Regions from separate parts of the Streptomyces sp. BBFR51 genome, predicted to be linked through region 1. Evidence: riboswitches for the same ligand, from Rfam matches in the RefSeq annotation. Region 1 holds a riboswitch; each other region holds the start of a gene.

The links. A riboswitch is a leader RNA that binds a small molecule or an ion and turns the genes downstream of it on or off. The one in region 1 is predicted to bind cyclic di-AMP.
Region 2: another riboswitch for cyclic di-AMP. It lies ahead of ACGH7X_RS18410 (M23 family metallopeptidase); the one in region 1 lies ahead of rpfA (resuscitation-promoting factor protein RpfA).
Region 3: another riboswitch for cyclic di-AMP. It lies ahead of ACGH7X_RS29000 (M23 family metallopeptidase); the one in region 1 lies ahead of rpfA (resuscitation-promoting factor protein RpfA).
Region 4: another riboswitch for cyclic di-AMP. It lies ahead of ACGH7X_RS23915 (NlpC/P60 family protein); the one in region 1 lies ahead of rpfA (resuscitation-promoting factor protein RpfA).

What each region holds. Positions count from the first base shown of each region.
Region 1 covers NZ_CP172448.1:3,563,312-3,567,706, forward strand. Annotated here, with positions in the region: gene eno (phosphopyruvate hydratase) at 1-351, opposite strand, end outside; gene rpfA (resuscitation-promoting factor protein RpfA) at 590-1,318, opposite strand; cyclic di-AMP (ydaO/yuaA leader) riboswitch at 1,322-1,488, opposite strand; gene ACGH7X_RS16120 (transglycosylase family protein) at 1,672-2,679, opposite strand; gene ACGH7X_RS16125 (transposase) at 2,804-3,625, opposite strand; gene ACGH7X_RS16130 (cytochrome P450) at 3,663-4,395, shown strand, end outside.
Region 2 covers NZ_CP172448.1:4,061,967-4,066,361, forward strand. Annotated here, with positions in the region: gene ACGH7X_RS18405 (aldo/keto reductase) at 1-276, opposite strand, end outside; gene ACGH7X_RS18410 (M23 family metallopeptidase) at 409-1,461, opposite strand; cyclic di-AMP (ydaO/yuaA leader) riboswitch at 1,473-1,629, opposite strand; gene ACGH7X_RS18415 (PP2C family protein-serine/threonine phosphatase) at 1,854-3,080, opposite strand; tRNA gene ACGH7X_RS18420 (tRNA-Met) at 3,265-3,338, opposite strand; gene ACGH7X_RS18425 (dihydrofolate reductase family protein) at 3,407-4,395, opposite strand, start outside.
Region 3 covers NZ_CP172448.1:6,342,900-6,347,294, forward strand. Annotated here, with positions in the region: gene ACGH7X_RS28995 (M16 family metallopeptidase) at 1-1,037, shown strand, start outside; cyclic di-AMP (ydaO/yuaA leader) riboswitch at 1,229-1,393, shown strand; gene ACGH7X_RS29000 (M23 family metallopeptidase) at 1,406-2,170, shown strand; gene ACGH7X_RS29005 (GntR family transcriptional regulator) at 2,395-3,090, shown strand; gene ACGH7X_RS29010 (HPr family phosphocarrier protein) at 3,259-3,540, opposite strand; gene ACGH7X_RS29015 (GNAT family N-acetyltransferase) at 3,739-4,395, shown strand, end outside.
Region 4 covers NZ_CP172448.1:5,196,560-5,200,954, reverse strand. Annotated here, with positions in the region: gene pcrA (DNA helicase PcrA) at 1-1,432, opposite strand, end outside; cyclic di-AMP (ydaO/yuaA leader) riboswitch at 1,685-1,866, shown strand; gene ACGH7X_RS23915 (NlpC/P60 family protein) at 1,874-3,043, shown strand; gene ACGH7X_RS23910 (tellurite resistance/C4-dicarboxylate transporter family protein) at 3,322-4,335, shown strand; gene ACGH7X_RS23905 (hypothetical protein) at 4,313-4,395, opposite strand, start outside.

The sequences.
Region 1 (4,395 bases):
GGCGAGGGAGACGCCGAGGATGGCGTTGGCGCCGAGCGAGCCCTTGTTGTCGGTCGCGTCCAGGTCGGACATGGCCTGGTCGATCAGGCGCTGCTCGGTGGCGTCGTACCCGACCAGCTCCGGGCCGATCTGCTCGATGACGGCGAGGACGGCCTTCTCGACACCCTTGCCGAGGTAACGGCTCGGGTCGCCGTCACGGAGTTCGACGGCCTCGAAGGCACCGGTGGAGGCGCCGGACGGAACGGCGGCACGACCGGTGCTGCCGTCGTCGAGGCCGACCTCGACCTCGACCGTGGGGTTGCCTCGGGAGTCCAGGATTTCCCGGGCTACGACGACGTCGATGGACGGCACGAGCATCTCCTTCTTCAATGTGACGCTTCGGTGTGACGCGCGGGTCCACAGGACCGCAGCGGCTCTGCGGGACCGAGCCTAACCGGCTCCGGGCGATCGGCCAGCCGATCGCCCACCCGCTGGACAGAACCGAGAGTAAATTGTTTCCGAACGGAACAAACGCGGAACGCGAAAAGTCCCGCCCCGGTGCGTACGGGGGAACACGCACCGGGGCGGGAGTCGCGGGAGCCGCTGCCGCTTACTTGAGGTGCAGCTGCTGGCCCGGGTAGATCAGGTCGGCGTCGTCGACGATGTCGCCGTTCAGCTTGAACAGCTTCGCCCAGCCGCCCTCGACGTCGTGCTTCTCGGCTATGGAGCTGAGGGTGTCGCCCTTGACGACCTTGTACTCGCCGTCGCCCTTCTCGACCTTCTTGCCGGTCGGGGTGGTGACGGTCTTCTTGGCGGGCTTCTCGGCCTTCGGCTCGGCGGCCGGGCGCTCGGAGGAGCGGGAGGCCTTCTGCTCGGTGGAGCGCTCGGCGGTGGAGCCGCTGCTCTGGCTCTGCGAGCCCTCGGAGCTGCTGGAGCCGCTGTCCTGCGAACCGCCACCGCTGTACGCGGCGCCCGACAGGCCGGTGCCGCAGACCGGCCAGGCACCCTTGCCCTGGCCCGCGAGCACCTTCTCGGCGATCTCGATCTGCTGCGTCTTGCTCGCCTGGTCGGCGGACGAGGCGTACTGCGTACCGCCGTAGGCGGCCCAGGTGGAGCTGGAGAACTGCAGACCGCCGTAGTAACCGTTGCCGGTGTTGATGGACCAGTTGCCGCCGGACTCGCACTGGGCGACGGCGTCCCACTCGGACGCGGTGGCGGCGGAGGCGTTGCCGGCCGCCATCAGCGGGGCGGCGACGGCGGCACCGGTGACGCCGGCGACGGCGATGACACGGGTGGCCTTGGACGGGCGACGGTGCTTGCCCTTGCCGGAAAACAGCATGGTTGATCCCCTCACCGACGCCTGCGAGGTGAGCTGTCGGGTTCGGGCCGGTTGAGTTGCCCGGCCGGGTTCCTCACGGAACTCGGCTTCACCCCTAGCCGCTCCGGCTCAACTGCCCGGTGCGGCACTTACCTTGGGTCCCCCGCTCCTGCCTTCGGCGCTTGACGCGACGACTGTTCCCGTACGGCCGCTGGCAGGATTCGGCGTTGCGGCTGTCGGGGCCCGCGATGGCGAGCGGTCATGACCGTAGACACGCGCTCCGCGGATTTTCAAAGACGATCACGGCTTCTGAGACCTATCTCTCACGAGATCCAAAACGGACATACAGCCTCTAACCGTGACGCGAACTCCCTCTACTTATGGCCCGATTCGCCCGCTACCGTGAGCGTCTGACCGGGCAGGATGCGGTCGGGGTCCTGGCCGACGACCCGCTCGTTGTCGGCGTACAGCGCACGCCATCCGCCGTCGACGCCAAGGGAGTCGGCGATGGCCCACAGGTTGTCGCCGGAGCGGACGATGTACGAGCCTCCGTCCGCCTCCCGCGACTCGCCGTCAGTCAAGGCGTGCCGTCCTGCCGTGCCGTCCGTGAGGCCCCTCTGCGCCGTGCCCTCGTCCGCACTGCCGCCGCGATGCCGGCCCGCGCCGGACGAGCCGTCGGTGCCCTGCGGTTCGGCACTCGCCGAGGAGTCGGTTTCGGGCGATGTGCCCGGCTTGGCGGTTTGGTCCGCGTCGTCGGACGGGGCGTCAGAAGCGGACGAGGAGGGTGAGGAAGAGGGCGAAGGGGATGAAGAGGGTGCTTTGGAAGTCGACTCCGGCGCCTCGGTCGAGCCGGACGGAGCGGGCGACCCGGACCCCCGGGACGACTCGGGCTTCTCCGTGGTGGCGGGCGATTCGGACGACTTGGACGTGTCCGTCTGCCCCGAGGCGTCCGAACCCCGCGACGCGCCGTCGCCGGCCGTGTCCGAGCCGCTGTCCGTGAGCCCCGAGTCGTTGCCCATGCCCGCGAGCAGGCCGCAGGTCGGCCAGGCCGCGATGCCCTGGTCCGCGTGCAGCTTCTCGGCGATCCTTATCTGCTGGGAGCGACTGGCCTGGTCGGCACTGGCGGCGTACTCCAGGCCGCCGTACTGCTCCCAGGCCTCCTGGGACAGCTGCAGGCCGCCGTAGTACCCGTTGCCACTGTTCTGGCTCCAGGCGCCGCCGGTCTCGCACTGGGCGACCTGGTCCCAGTTCGCCGCGTCGGCCGCGTGGGCGCCGGTGGCGCCGAGCAGCGGGATCGCGATGGCGGAGCCGGTCACTCCGGCGGCGACGACCAGGGCGGGAGCCTGGCGGGGGCGGCGGTGACGACCGTTCCCGGAGAGCATGCGACGACCTTTCACAAGACGACGGGGACCGCGCGGCGCGTGATGCTCATCGCCACACTGATCCGTGAACGTATAGGCAGATGATCGCTTGTCACAAGTTCATGCCGCACAGATCACGTGAAGATCACAGAGTTGAGCGCGTGTCATGTTTGAACGTCCCAGGTGCGATTGCCCCTGTGACCTCGAGCGGCGGCGCTTGCGGCTCACACCGAACCGGTGTGGTCTCCCCCCGCCGATTCAGCTCGTCCATCAGAACGGCCCAGAATCCCTTCTTGAACCAGGTGTTCTGCCGCTCCTTGGCGAGCTGCCAGGTGCCGTAGCACTCAGGAAGCTCGTCCCAGAGACAGCCTGTACGCAACCGGTGCAGAGCCCCGTTCAGCTGGGTCCGGACGTCCACGGCTCCACGGACGAACTGGCGGCGCGCGAAGTAGGCAGTCATGAGCTCCTCGACAACCGGCCATTCCGACTCCGCCACCGCGGCTGGGATCGGCGTTCCGGTCCGCTCATGCCACGCCGTCACCTTGCACTTGACCCCAGAACGCTTCCGCACCTCTCCGAGCGGCTTCACAGTGATGTCCAAAAGACCGATCACCGCTCCCATGTCGGCCAGCTCGACGTGAGGTGCTCCCCTGACAGCCTGGGCCAAGGAAAGGGCGGTTCGGACGGCGACTGCTGCGGCCTCCTGGCCCGCGAGCACCTGACGCCCCGTGGCAAGCATCGCCCTGGCGCTTTGTACGTCTTCCGCGAGCTGCCGTAGGGCCGCGTCCCTCACGGCCTGGTCAAGGCCGGATGCGGCCAAAGTCGTAGTGGCGCGAGCCAGGCCCGCCTCCTTCTCCTGGAGCGCGTCCGTGAAGCGAGCCACGCGCTCACGCTGCTTTTCGATGTCACCGGGGTAGAGGTTCAGCTTGTCCCGGGTCGCGGAATCGGTTCTTCTCTCCGTCGTCACGGGCACGGGGATCGCGCGATCCCGTTACGGTCGTAACGTGAACGACCCGAACACCGCCCCCGAACTCTTCACCTGGGAGTTCGCCACCGACCCGTATCCGGCCTATGCCTGGCTGCGTCGGCACTCCCCCGTCCACTGGACCAGACTGCCCAGCGGGGTCGAGGCATGGCTGGTGACCCGCTACAGCGACGCGCGCGAGGCTCTCGCCGACGGTCGGCTTTCGAAGAATCCGGAACATCACGCCGAAGACGCCGGAGGGAAGAACAAGACCGGCATTCCAGGTGAGCGCAGCGCCAATCTCATGACGCACCTGCTCAATATCGACCCGCCGGACCACACGCGCCTGCGCCGCCTCGTCTCCAAAGCGTTCACTCCACGGCGCATCGCGGAATTCGGCCCCCGCGTGCAGGAGTTGACGGACGACCTCATCGACCGTTTCGCCTCACAGGGCGAGGCAGATCTCATCCACGACTTCGCGTTCCCTCTCCCCATCTACGCGATCTGTGAGCTGCTGGGCGTTCCTCGCGAGGACCAGGACGACCTGCGCGACTGGGCAGGCATGATGATCCGCCATGGTGGGGGACAGCGTGGCGGCGTGGCACGCTCTGTCAAGAAGATTCGCGCCTACCTCGGCGAGCTCATCCACCGTAAGCGCGACGACCTCGGCGACGATCTGATCTCGGGCCTGATCCGGGCCTCCGACCATGGCGAGCACCTCACCGAGAACGAGGCCGCCGCGATGTGCTTCGTGCTTCTGTTCGCAGGTTTCG
Region 2 (4,395 bases), 500 kb from region 1:
GTGCTGGCTGACCTTGGTGGCGAGGACGACGTCGTCGCGGTTGCCGCGGGCCGCGAGCCACGCGCCGAGGACGGTCTCTGACTCGCCGCCGCTGTTGCCGTCGACCCAGGCGGAGTAGGAGTCGGCGCTGTCGACGAAGTTGCCGCCGGCCGCCGTGTAGGCGTCCAGGACGGCGAAGGACTGGTCCTGGTCGGCGGTCCAGCCGAAGACGTTGCCGCCGAGGGCGAGGGGGAAGACCTCGAGGTCGGAGGAGCCGAGCTTGCGCAGAGAAGTCATGTAGGACGTCAACCACCGCACCGGAGAGGACCATTCCGGCGGACGCGCAAAAACCCCGCAAACCGGCAGCCCTGGCGTCGGGGGGTCGCCGTCAGGACCGCCGGGGACCAGCGGGGGTGGAGACGGTGTGGGTCAGGGAGTGAGGCCCTTGCCCTGCAGCCAGGCCATCGGGTCGATGCCGGTGCCGCCGTCGGTGTGGACCTCGAGGTGGAGGTGGGCGCCCGTGACGTTGCCGGTGGCGCCGACGCGGCCGATGACGTCACCGGTGGTGACCTGCTGGCCGACGCTGACGTTGATGGAGGACTGGTGCGCGTACCAGAGCTCGGTGCCGTCGTCGAGGGTGAGCACGGTCTTGTAGCCGTACGACCCGTCCCAGCCGGCCGACGTGATCGTGCCGCTGTGCACCGCCTTGAGCAGCGTGCCCGTGGGTGCGGCGAAGTCGAGGCCGGTGTGGTGGCCGGAGGCCCAGAGGGAGCCGGCCTGGTTGAACGTCGAGGAGATCGTGTACGAGGAGGTCGGCAGCGTGTACTGCTTGGCCAGCTCCGCGAGCCGCTCGGCCTCGGCCTTCTTCGCGGCCTCCTCCTCCGCCTTCTTCTTGGCGGCGGCGGCCTTGGCCTCGGCCTCCTTCTCCGCCTTGGCGGCGGCTGCCTCGGCCTTCTTCTCGGCCGCGGCGGCGGCTTCGGCGGCGGCCTTGGTCTCCACCTGGGCCTGCTGCTGCTCGGCCTGCGCCATGATCCGGGCCCGCAGCGACTCACCGGCGTCGGTGGTGGCGGCGGTCTGCGTGGTGTCCGCGGCGGCGGCCTGGCCGATGCCGCTGAGCGGGGTGGCGGAACCCTCGGGCTCGGTCGCCTCGTCGTCGCCGGAGATGAGCGAGCCGACGTTCGGCAGGTCCGGCATGGAGATCGACACCGGCGGCTTGCCGGTCTGCGCGCTGGCCATGCCGCCCGCGCCGACGGCCGCTATGACGCCTACGCCGAGGACGGTGGAGCTGCGGGCGAGCCCGCCGCGCTGCTTGGCGACGCGGTGCCGGCCGCGTACGGGACGGATGGAATCCGCGGTGGGATTCCACTCCTCCCAGGGGCCCTCTTCGGTGCGCGGGCCCTCGGGGCCGTCGTAGCCGAAGGTGTCGGTGTCGTGCCGGGTCGGCACGAACGGGGCCTCGGGGGCAGGCCGGTTTGACGCCACGTGGGCGTACTCCTTTCCTTCCTTTCGCCTACCGGGTTAGCTGACGGGTTCGGAGCAGGAAGGTCTCCTACGCGCGTGTGCCGACCGTGTCTCCACGGCGTCAAACGCCCGATTCACCCCAATGTGGTGGTTCCCCGGTTCCCTTGCGGAATTCGGCGCGTGCGCACGGAGCCGCCTTCTGTGACGGCTGGGACGACCGCGCTGCGTTATCGAACGTTAATAGACGCGGGGCTCGGATTCCAAGCTGTTCCTCTTGATCATTAACGGAAACGGCTGGGACGTACACCTCACAGCCGGTGAAAAACGGGCGAGTTGACCCGACCCCGGTATTCCCGTTCACGCGTCTTTGTTCTGACGGTACGTCAGTTGTTATGCGGAGGGAGGTCGTTCCGTCACGACTGGTGACAATGATCATGATCGCCGTGTCGGGGACGCCGTACGGCGAGCAGCGCCATGTCGTCCGCCATGCCGCCCCCGGAGTGGTGGCGCACGTCCTCGGCGAGGGTGTCGAGGAGCTTCGCCGGATGACGGAAGACGCGGCCGGCCAGCCGCGCGTGCGGATCGTAGAACTCACCCTTCGCGTCCCGGGCTTCGGACAGCCCGTCGGTGTAGAGCAGGAGTGTGGCCCCACCGGGGAAGGCGACCTCCTCCGCCCGGTCGGGCCACACACCCAGGTCGCCCATGCCTAGCGGCAGCGCCGACTCGCGGGCGGGCAGCGGGCCCAGGGTGCCGTCGGCGTAGAGCAGCAGGGGCGGCGGGTGGCCGCGGTTGACGATGCGCACGATGCCGTCGCCGTGCGGGAGTTCGGCGAGGACGGCGGTGGTGAAGCCCTCGAAGGCGTCCAGCCCGTCCCGCCGGGTGCCCTCGCGCGCCAGCGCCCGCTCCAGCCGTTGCGCCACCGCCTCCAGTGTCGCCTCCTGCTCGGCCGCCTCCCGGAAGGCGCCGATCACGACGGCGACGGCGGCCACCGCGCCCATGCCCTTGCCGCGCACGTCCCCGACGATGAGCCGGACGCCGCGGGCGCTGTCCTGCACGGCGTACAGGTCGCCGCCGATGAACGCGTCGGCCTGCGCGGCCTCGTAGGAGGCGGCGATCTCGAAGCCGGCGATCCGCTCGGCGGGTTCGGGCAGTACGGCGCGCTGGGCGGCCTCGGCGATCTCGCGGACGGAGACGAGGCGCTCGTCGGTGCGGCGCACGAGGCCGTTCACGAGGACGGCGAGGACGGCGACCGTCGCGATGGTGATCAGCTCGGTGAGGGAGTCGACGTAGTGGATGACGCCCTTGCCGATCTGCAGCCCGATGACCGCGGCGACCACCGCGACGCCGGTGAGCGCCGTGCCGCGCCGCGAGTAGATCGGGGCGGCGACCAGGGGCGCGGCCGTGTAGAGGGGGCCGGCGGTGAAGTACCTCGGGGTGAAGGTGTCGTACAGGATGGCGACGACGATCAGCAGCACGGGGAGCACGCGTACGAAGGCCCGCATGTACCTGGTCCGCCGGCGCGGCGGTGGCCCGGCGGGCGGCACGGGCCGCGCCTCGTCGCCGAGGCCCAGGCCGGGGTCGGGCACGGGATCTCCGGGGAGTCGGCCGCCGGCTCTGGCCTTCGCTCCCTCGTCGTCCACGTCACCTGGCCGCACCACTCGTCTCCCGCCACCCCGCACGTCCACGCCGCTCGCTGCCGTCCCGTACTCCAGGTTTCCCGGAGCGGGGGCGGGGGGCGAGCGGTGAGGGGCCGACCGAATGACGCCGCGTGGCGAAACGCACCGAGGGCCGGAACCCTTTCGGATTCCGGCCCTCGGCCTTCAGTAGCGGGGACAGGATTTGAACCTGCGACCTCTGGGTTATGAGCCCAGCGAGCTACCGAGCTGCTCCACCCCGCGTCGTTGTGTTCACCACTGTACGTCATCCCGGGGGCGGAATGCACATCGGTATCTCCCGTGACGGTTCCCTATCCCTCCAGGTGGCGGTTGGGCGCCTTCGCGCGCTCCTCGTACTCGGGCAGTACGACGACGACGGCGCCCCCGGCGGCGAGCACTCCGCTGCCGTTCGCCCCCGGCACGAAGGTGTCCGGCTCGCGCCAGGCCGTAACCACGCGGCGCACCCCGGCGTCGAGGATCAGCCGGGCGCAGGGCGCGGGCCGGGAGGCGCGGCGGGCGCAGGGCTCCAGGCTGCTGTAGACGGTGGCGGCCGCGAGCCGAGGGTCGGTGGGGTCGACCTTGGCGAGCGCGGCCTCCTCGGCGTGCACGACGGGGTCGCCGCCCTCCCGCGAATACCCCCGGGCCAGCTCCGTCCCGTCGGCGGCGACCACGACGGCCCCCACGCTGAACGCGGTGTCCGACGGCGGGCACAGCTCGGCCAGTTCACAGGCGAGCGCCAGCCAGTGCCGGTCGGCGGCGGCCACGCGGTCGCCGGTGCCGGGCGCGGTGGGCAGGTACCGGTTCAGCACCACGTCCTCGATCGGCCGCGACTCCACCAGCCGCAGCCGCCCGCCCTGGTAGGCACCGGGTCCGAACAGCCGGGGTGCGTCCGGGTCCCCCACGAGCAGCGGCGCGAGGACGAGCTGCAGCTCGTCGGCGAGCTCCTGCCGCAACAGCTGGGTGTGGACGCTCCCGCCTCCTTCGACCATGAGCCGCCGCACTCCGCGCCGGTCGTGCAGGTACTCGAGGGCCGCCCGCCAGTCGAGGACCGGGCCCAGGGGCACGACATCGGCGGCGATCCCCAGCGCGCGGGCCCGCAGGGCGCCGTCGTCGGTGGTCAGCAGCACCTTGTCCCCGCCGGTGTGCCAGAACCGCGCCGCCGGGTCCAGCTCGCCACTGCCACTGACGGCGACCTTGAGCGGGTACTCCGCCTTCCCGTCCGCGACCCGCGCCGCCCGCCGCTCGGCCGAGTTCACCAGCAGCCGCGGATTGTCGGCCCGGATCGTGCCGGCACCGATCA
Region 3 (4,395 bases), 2.8 Mb from region 1:
GCCTGGCCAAGGCCCTCGGCCTGGTCGCCGACGCGCTCAGGGCGCCCGCCTTCGCGGACAGCGAGGTCGAACGGCTGGTGCGCAACCGGCTCGACGAGATCCCGCACGAGCTGGCCAACCCCTCCCGCCGGGCCGCCAAGGAACTCTCCAAGGAGCTGTTCCCGGTGCAGTCGCGCATGTCGCGCCCGCGCCAGGGCTCCGAGGAGACCGTCGCGAGCATCGACGCCGCGGCCGTGCGCGCCTTCTACGAGAGGCACGTCCGTCCCGCCACGGCCACCGCCGTGGTCGTCGGCGACCTCACCGGCGTCGACCTCAACGCGCTCCTCGGCGACACCCTGGGCGCGTGGACCGGCTCGTCCGCCGAGCCGCGCCCCGTGCCGCCGGTGACCGCCGACGACAGGGGCCGGGTCGTCATCGTGGACCGCCCCGGCGCCGTCCAGACCCAGCTGCTGATCGGCCGCACCGGCGCCGACCGGCACGACCGCGTGTGGCCCGCGCAGGTGCTCGGCACCTACTGTCTCGGCGGCACCCTCACCTCGCGTCTGGACCGCGTCCTGCGCGAGGAGAAGGGCTACACCTACGGCGTACGGGCGTTCGGGCAGGTCCTGCGTTCCGCGCCGGACGGTACGGGCGCCGCCATGCTCGCCATCAGCGGCTCCGTCGACACCCCCAACACCGGTCCCGCCCTCGACGACCTGTGGACGGTGCTGCGCAAGCTCGCCGCGGAAGGGCTCACCGACGCCGAGCGCGACGTGGCCGTGCAGAACCTGGTGGGCGTCGCACCCCTGAAGTACGAGACGGCGGCGGCCGTGGCGAGCACCCTGGCCGACCAGGTCGAGCAGCACCTGTCCGACGACTTCCAGGCGACGCTCTACCGTCAACTCGCCGCCACGGGCACTGTGGAGGCCACGGCGGCGGTCGTGAACGCCTTCCCGGTGGACCGCCTGGTGACCGTCCTCGTCGGTGACGCGGCGCAGATCAAGGAGCCCGTCGAGGCCCTCGGCATCGGTGAAGTCACCGTGGTCGCGGCCGAGTAGCGGCACGCGCGCGCGGTGGCCCTGGTGACCGGAGTGTCACCAGGGCCACCGTTTGTCCGAATTGGGGGAGTGGCTGCCTGTCTGCCCTGTGGCGTGCGCTACAAAAACCCTGTTGCGTTTGAGGATTGAAGACAGCCCCGTTTAGCTTCGTCCGGGCTGTTCGTCAGGCAGTGCGCCGCACCCGCGGCACCGGACAGTCATCGCCGAGTCCCCGTACGGCGCGAGCCAGGGGAGCCGGGGACCCAACGCAGTCCCTGGGGTGAATCGGACGCCCGCGCGCACGGCGAGGGTGTCCGTAGGAGACCTTCCACCTCCGAACCCGTCAGCTAACCCGGTAGGCGAGAGGGAAGGAAAGGACCAGCCTCTACATGGCGTTCACGCGCGCCACCGGGAAGCACCGCCGTACCGGCCGGGTGCACCGCACCACCGCCCGCGCGGCGGGTGTCGCGGCCCTCGCCACCACCGGCGTCGTCGGCACCCTCGCGGCTCCGGCGCTCGCCGCCGAGCCCGCGGTGGAGCAGAGCGGAATCACCCCGGTCATCACCATCGGCGACTCCATAGCCGACGAGATCGACGCCCAGGCCGTCGCCCAGGAGCAGGCCGCCGTGGACGCCGCGGCCCGCGAGGCGGCCCAGGAGGCGGCCCGCGAGCGGGCGGCCGAGGCGGCCAAGGAGGCGCGCGAGGCCAAGGAGCGCGCCGCGCGGGAGGCGGAGCGCAAGCGCCTCAACACCTTCGTCGCGCCGATCACCGCCTCCTACGTCTCCACCGCGTACCAGGCCGGCAGCTCCCTGTGGTCCTCCGGCAGCCACACCGGCATCGACTTCCACGCCTCCAGCGGCACCTCCGTGCACGCGGTCGGCGTCGGCACCGTCGTCGAGGCCGGCTGGGGCGGGGCGTACGGCAACCAGGTCGTGATCAAGATGCACGACGGCACGTACACGCAGTACGGGCACCTGTCGTCCATCGGTGTCTCGGTCGGCCAGTCGGTCGAGCCCGGTCAGCAGATCGGCCTCTCCGGCGCCACCGGCAACGTCACCGGACCGCACCTGCACTTCGAGGCCCGTACGAGCCCCGATTACGGCTCGGACATGGACCCCGTCGCCTACCTCCGCTCCCACGGCGTGGACGTCTGACGCCGACGTCCCGGCACGGACGTCACGGCACGGACGTCGCGCACCCGAGAGCCCCGGCTTCCCGAGCCGGGGCTTTCGCATTCCGTCCTCCGGCGGGGGTGCCCCATGTCCGAAAGGCATCCACGAAATCCGTCCCGCCGTCGGAATATCCGCTTGATTGGCCTAGAGTCGCTGAACACGCGTCAATCGTCGACGTTTCACGGGGATTAAGGCGGAGGTCGGGCATGCGTATTCCGGCGCATTCGGTGTGTACGGCGATCCGGGACGACATCGTCGCGGGCGTCCACGGGCGCGGGAGCCGGCTCACGGAGGAACTCCTCGCCCGCCGCTACGGCGTCTCCCGCGTCCCCGTCCGCGAGGCCCTGCGCACCCTGGAGGCCGAGGGCTTCGTGGTGACCCGGCGGCACGCGGGCGCGTGCGTGGCGGAACCGACCGAGCAGGAGGCCGCCGACCTGCTGGAGACGCGCACGCTCCTGGAGCCCCTCGGCGCCTCCCGGGCCGCCCGGCGGCGCACCGAGGCCCACCTCAAGGTGTTGCGCGGACTGGTCAGGCTGGGGCAGGAGCGCGCCAGGCAGGGCACCTTCGAGGACCTGCGCTCCCTGGGCGGCTGGTTCCACGAGACCCTCGCCCAGGCGGCCGGCAGCCCCTCGCTGACCGCGCTGCTGACCCAGCTGCGGCACAAGATCGCCTGGATGTACGTCGTCGAGGTGCCGGCCGGGCCGGTGGAGTACTGGGCCGAGCACGGGGCGATCGTCGACGCGGTGGCCCGGGGCGACGGCGATCGCGCGCGGGCGCTCATGACGCTGCACACCGAACGGTCGGCGCCGGCGCACCGGCTGCGATTCGCCTCCGACGGCGGGCGGCCGGACCGTGTGAGGAAATCGCAACGTCCCGTAAACATGCCGAGCCTGCGCCATTAACAAGGGTGCCGTATACAGAGAGGAGGAAATTCGGGGCCCTTTTTCTGCTGCCCGCAAGGAGCCTTTTCTGCTGCCGCAAAGAAACGGGCAATCGGATCGGGAAAGCGGATCGGGAAAGCGAAAGGCCCGCCCGGTGGGTCCGGGCGGGCCTTTCGATTCCGCTGTCCGTCAGACGGTCTCGGGAAGCTCCTCGAGCCCCTCGGCGACCAGCTTGGCCAGCCGGTCCAGGGCGGCTTCCGCGCCCTCGGCGTCGGAGGTGAGGACGATCTCCTCGCCTCCCTGGGCGCCGAGGCCGAGGACGGCCAGCATGGAGGCCGCGTTGACGGGGGACCCGTCGGCCTTGGCGATCGTCACCGGGACGCCTGTGGCCGTGGCGGCTCGGACGAAGATGGAGGCGGGGCGGGCGTGGAGACCCTCGGCCCAGCCGACGTTGACGCGGCGCTCAGCCATGTGATGCTGCCCTTCAGGTGTTCAGAGGGGTGAAGTTGTCTAGACCAGTCTTGTCTAGACCAGTTTCCCACATCGTGAAGCATGCCGGGACGGCCCTGTGCCGCCCCGGGCGATCGTCGGACCGCGGCCTCGGTCCGAGCTCTCGCCCCCACAGACTGCCCCGCGCCGTTGTCGTACGCGAGCCGTACTCTGGGGCCCATGCAGACCTCGTCGGACCGGCACGAGTATCCCGCCCACTGGGAAGCCGACGTGGTGCTGCGCGACGGCGGCACCGCGCGCGTCCGCCCCATCACCGTTGATGACGCCGAGCGCCTGGTCAGCTTCTACGAGCAGGTTTCCGACGAGTCGAAGTACTACCGCTTCTTCGCGCCGTACCCTCGCCTGTCCGCCAAGGACGTCCACCGCTTCACGCACCACGACTTTGTGGACCGGGTGGGACTCGCGGCCACCATCGGCGGCGAGTTCATCGCCACCGTACGCTACGACCGGATCGGCGCCGGCGGAACGCCCGCCTCGGCACCGGCCGACGAGGCCGAGGTCGCCTTCCTCGTCCAGGACGCGCACCAGGGCCGCGGCGTCGCCTCCGCGCTCCTGGAGCACATCGCCGCCGTCGCCCGCGAGCGCGGCATCCGCCGCTTCGCCGCCGAGGTGCTGCCCGCCAACAACAAGATGATCAAAGTCTTCATGGACGCCGGGTACACCCAGAAGCGGAGCTTCGAGGACGGTGTGGTCCGCCTGGAGTTCGATCTGGAGCCCACCGACCGCTCGCTCGCCGTGCAGTACGCGCGCGAGCACCGCGCCGAGGCCCGTTCCGTCCAGCGGCTGCTGCAACCGGGCTCGGTCGCGGTCGTCGGC
Region 4 (4,395 bases), 1.6 Mb from region 1:
CCAGCACGCGCAGGTAGGCCAGGACGTCCCGGACCTCCTTGCGTTCGTAGAAGCGGACGCCGCCGACGACCTTGTAGGGCAGGCCGACGCGGATGAAGACCTCTTCGAAGACACGGGACTGGGCGTTGGTGCGGTAGAAGACGGCGACATCGCCGGCCTTCGCCTCGCCCGCGTCGGTGAGGCGGTCTATCTCGTCGGCGACGAACTGGGCCTCGTCGTGCTCGGTGTCGGCGACGTACCCGGTGATCTGCGAGCCGGCGCCCTGGTTGGTCCACAGGTTCTTGGGGCGGCGGGACTCGTTGCGCTCGATGACCGCGTTGGCGGCGGTCAGGATCGTCTGCGTGGAGCGGTAGTTCTGCTCGAGCAGGATCGTCGTCGCGTCCGGGTAGTCCTCCTCGAACTGGAGGATGTTGCGGATGGTGGCGCCGCGGAAGGCGTAGATCGACTGGTCGGCGTCGCCCACCACGCACAGCTCGGCGGGCGGGACCTCGGCCTCGGGCGGCACGTCGACGGGGTGCTCGGAGGTGCCGACCAGCTCGCGGACCAGGGAGTACTGGGCGTGGTTGGTGTCCTGGTACTCGTCGACCAGGACGTGCCGGAAGCGACGGTGGTAGTGCTCGGCTACGTCCGGGAAGGCGCGGAGCAGGTTGACCGTCGTCATGATCAGGTCGTCGAAGTCGAGGGCGTTGGCCTCGCGCAGCCGCGACTGGTAGAGCGCGTAGGCCTGGGCGACGGTCTTCTCGAACCCGTCGGCGGCCTGGGCGGCGAAGTCCTCCTCGTCGATCAGCTCGTTCTTCAGATTGCTGATCTTGGCGCTGAAGGACTTGGGCGGGAAGCGCTTGGGGTCCAGGTCGAGATCCCGGCACACCAGCGCCATCAGGCGCTTGGAGTCGGCCGCGTCGTAGATCGAGAACGACGACGTGAAGCCCAGCCTCTTCGACTCGCGGCGCAGGATGCGGACGCACGCGCTGTGGAAGGTCATCACCCACATCGCGTTCGCGCGCGGGCCGACGAGCTGCTCGACGCGCTCCTTCATCTCGCCCGCGGCCTTGTTGGTGAAGGTGATCGCGAGGATCTGGCCCGGGTGGACGCTCCGCTCGGCCAGCAGGTGGGCGATGCGGTGGGTGAGCACGCGGGTCTTGCCGGAGCCGGCACCGGCCACGATGAGCAGCGGGGAGCCGGAGTGGACGACGGCGGCCCGCTGGTTCTCGTTCAGCCCGTCCAAAAGCGCCGCGGCGTCCAGGGCGGGGCGCGGGGCGCCGTCGCGGTAGTGGGTGTCCCGGTCCGGCGGCGCGTCGAACTTCCCGCCGAACAGATCGTGCGGAACCGGCTCCGGTCCGTGATCGTCCTCGGGTGGCGGCGGGGGTTCCTCCTCGCGACCCCGGGGGGTCTGGAGGCTCGCCAGGAAGTTGTCGTCAAAGAGGCTGCTCATCGCTCTCCGAGTCTAGGGCGCCCCACCGACAACCCGGCGCCACCCCGGAAAATCGCCGGTATCCCGGTGCCGGACACGCCCTGCGACGGGTCATGACACGAAGAGTGACACGAGCGACGCCCCCGCCCGAGGTCACACCCAAGGTCACGAAAATGTATCGGGCATATCACCCACCAACCTTCACAGCGGCCACACGAGTTGGCTACGGTGCGGGCAGGCCGCACGACCCCCACCGGCGAACCTCGCCGGGCCGCGCGGCCTCCGCCGAGTCCGGCGTGCCCGCATGGCATCCGGAGCCGGGGACCCAACCGAGAACTTGGGGTGAATCGGCCGCCCGGCCCTCGACGAGGACGGGACCGCCGTAGGGCAACCCTTCCGTGCCACACCGCCCGAACCCGACAGCTAACCCGGTAGGCGGAGCATTGGAAGGAGTCGCCTCCCTTGGCGTCGCACCGCAAGTCGCGTCCCTCCGGTACACGCGTCGCAGGCATACGGACCCCGGCCATCGCCACGGCGGCCCTCACCTCCGTCGCCCTGCTGTCCCAGACGGCCAACGCCGCGCCGTCGGACGACCGGCCGAGCCTCGAAGAGGTGGAGAAGAAAGTCGACGACCTGTACCGCCAGGCGGGGTCGGCGACCGAGAAGTACAACGCGGCCAAGGAGAAGACCTCCAAGCAGCGGGGGCGCGTCGACACGCTCCTCGACGACGTGGCCAAGCGCACCCAGAAGCTCAACGACGCGCGCGAGGAGCTGGGTTCCTTCGCCTCCGCCCAGTACCGCACGGGTGCGGCGGTCCCGGAGACCGCGACCCTTCTGCTCGCGGACTCGCCGCAGGACTACTTCGACCAGAACCAGCTGATGAGCCGGCTCACCGGCCGCCAGAAGACCGCCGTCGACGACTACGTCACGCAGCAGTCCGAGACGATGCAGAAGCGCCGGGAGGCCACCGAGAGCCTCGAGACGCTCACCGACTCGCAGAACGACCTGAAGACGGCCAAGTCGACCGTCCAGAAGAAGCTCGCCACCGCGCGGGAGCTGCTGTCGGAGCTGACCGCCGAGGAGAAGGCCCGGCTCGCGGCGATCGAGAAGAAGAAGCAGGCGGAGGCCGCGCGCAAGGCGGCGGAGCTGGCGAAGCAGCAACAGGCGCAGCAGGAGGCGGAGCGCCAACGGCAGGAGGAGGCCGCCCAGCAGCAGGAGAGCGGCACCGGTTCGTCGGAATCCTCGGGATCGTCGACGCCGGACACCTCGAACGGCACCAAGGCCGAGAAGGCGATCGCCTTCGCCCGCGCCCAGATCGGCAAGCCGTACGTCTGGGGCGCCACGGGCCCCGGCTCCTACGACTGCTCGGGCCTGACCCAGGCCGCCTGGAAGGCCGCCGGCGTGACCCTGCCGCGCGTCACCTACGACCAGGTCGACGCCGGCACGACCGTCTCCGTCTCCCAGGCACAACCCGGTGACCTGGTCTTCTTCTACGACGACATCAGCCACGTCGGCCTCTACATCGGCGACGGCATGATGATCCACGCGCCGAAGCCGGGCGCGTACGTCCGCGAGGAGTCGATCTTCTACGACGGCGAGTCGTCGATCTACAGCGTGGTGCGCCCGGCCTGACCCAGGTGGGTCTCAGGGCCTGCCCGGCGGATCATGCCGCAGACGCGGGGTCCGGCACGCACTCCCCCACTGCCTTAAGGGCGTGGGAGGGGCCCCCAGGCGTTGCCGTCGGTCGCCGACTCCCCCACGCTCGGCTTCGCTCGCGGGGGGGGACCCCCATCGCGTCGGCTCCCTCCTCCGCCTTGCAGCCGCACGCACCGGACCCCGCTCACCGGCGCTGATCAGATGCCGTGTCTTTCCTGCGACCTGATCCGCCGGGCAGGCCCTAGCATCGGCGCATGTCTTCGGCCACCTCTCCCCACGCCCTGCGCGCCTGGTGGGCGCAGCGTCCGCCGGCGGCCGGGGCCGCGGTGATGGCGACCGGCATCGTGTCGGTCGCCCTGCATCTGACGGGCCGCGAGGTCCTGTCCCGGATCGCCCTGGTCCTGGCCTGTGCCGCCTGGCTGACGCTGGCGACGAACTTCGTCTACCTGCTGCTGGTCGAGCGCGCGCAGTGGCTGACGCGGGCGGGCACGCCGGGCGCGCTCACCGCCGTCGCCGCGACGACCGTGCTCGGCACCCGCTTCTCGCTGCTCGGCTCGTCACCCCTGGCGGCGGTGCTGCTGACGCTGGCGGCGCTGCTGTGGCCGTGGCTGCTGGTCCTGGTGGTGCGGCACTGGGGACGGAGGATGCCCGGGGCGGTGTTCCTGGGCTGCGTGGCCACGGAGGGACTCGCCGTGCTCGGCGCCACGCTGGCCGCCGCCACCTCGACGGCCTGGCTGGCGCACGCCGCCCTGGTGCCGTTCTGGCTGGGCATCGTGCTCTACCTGATCGCGCTGTTCCGCTTCGATCTGCGGCAGGTGGCGCGCGGCTCCGGGGACCACTGGGTGGCGGGAGGCGCGCTCGCCATCTCGGCCCTCGCGGGCGCCAAGCTGCTCGCGGCGGCCGGGACCGGCATGTACCTGTGGAACGCCGACGACCACGCCGTTCTGCACGACCTGACCGTCTTCCTGCTCGCCCTCGACCTCGCCTGGTACGTCGTCCTCCTCGCCGCCGAGATCGTGTGGCCGCGGGTCCGCTACGACGTACGCCGCTGGTCGACCGTCTTCCCGCTCGGCATGACGGCGGCGGCGGCACTGTCCGTGGCCGCCGTCGTCGACGTCCCGTGGCTGGACGCGCCGGGGCGGGCGCTGCTGTGGATCGCGGTGGCCGGGTGGCTGGCGGTCGCCGCGGGGGCGGTGGTCCAGGCCCGGACCGGGCTGCGGTCGGCGGGAACGGACGCCGGGACGGTCAGGTCCACAGCACCGCGATGAAGATGTTCGCCACGGTCAGCAGACCCACCAGGCCGAACAGCGGCTTCTCCACCTTCTCGT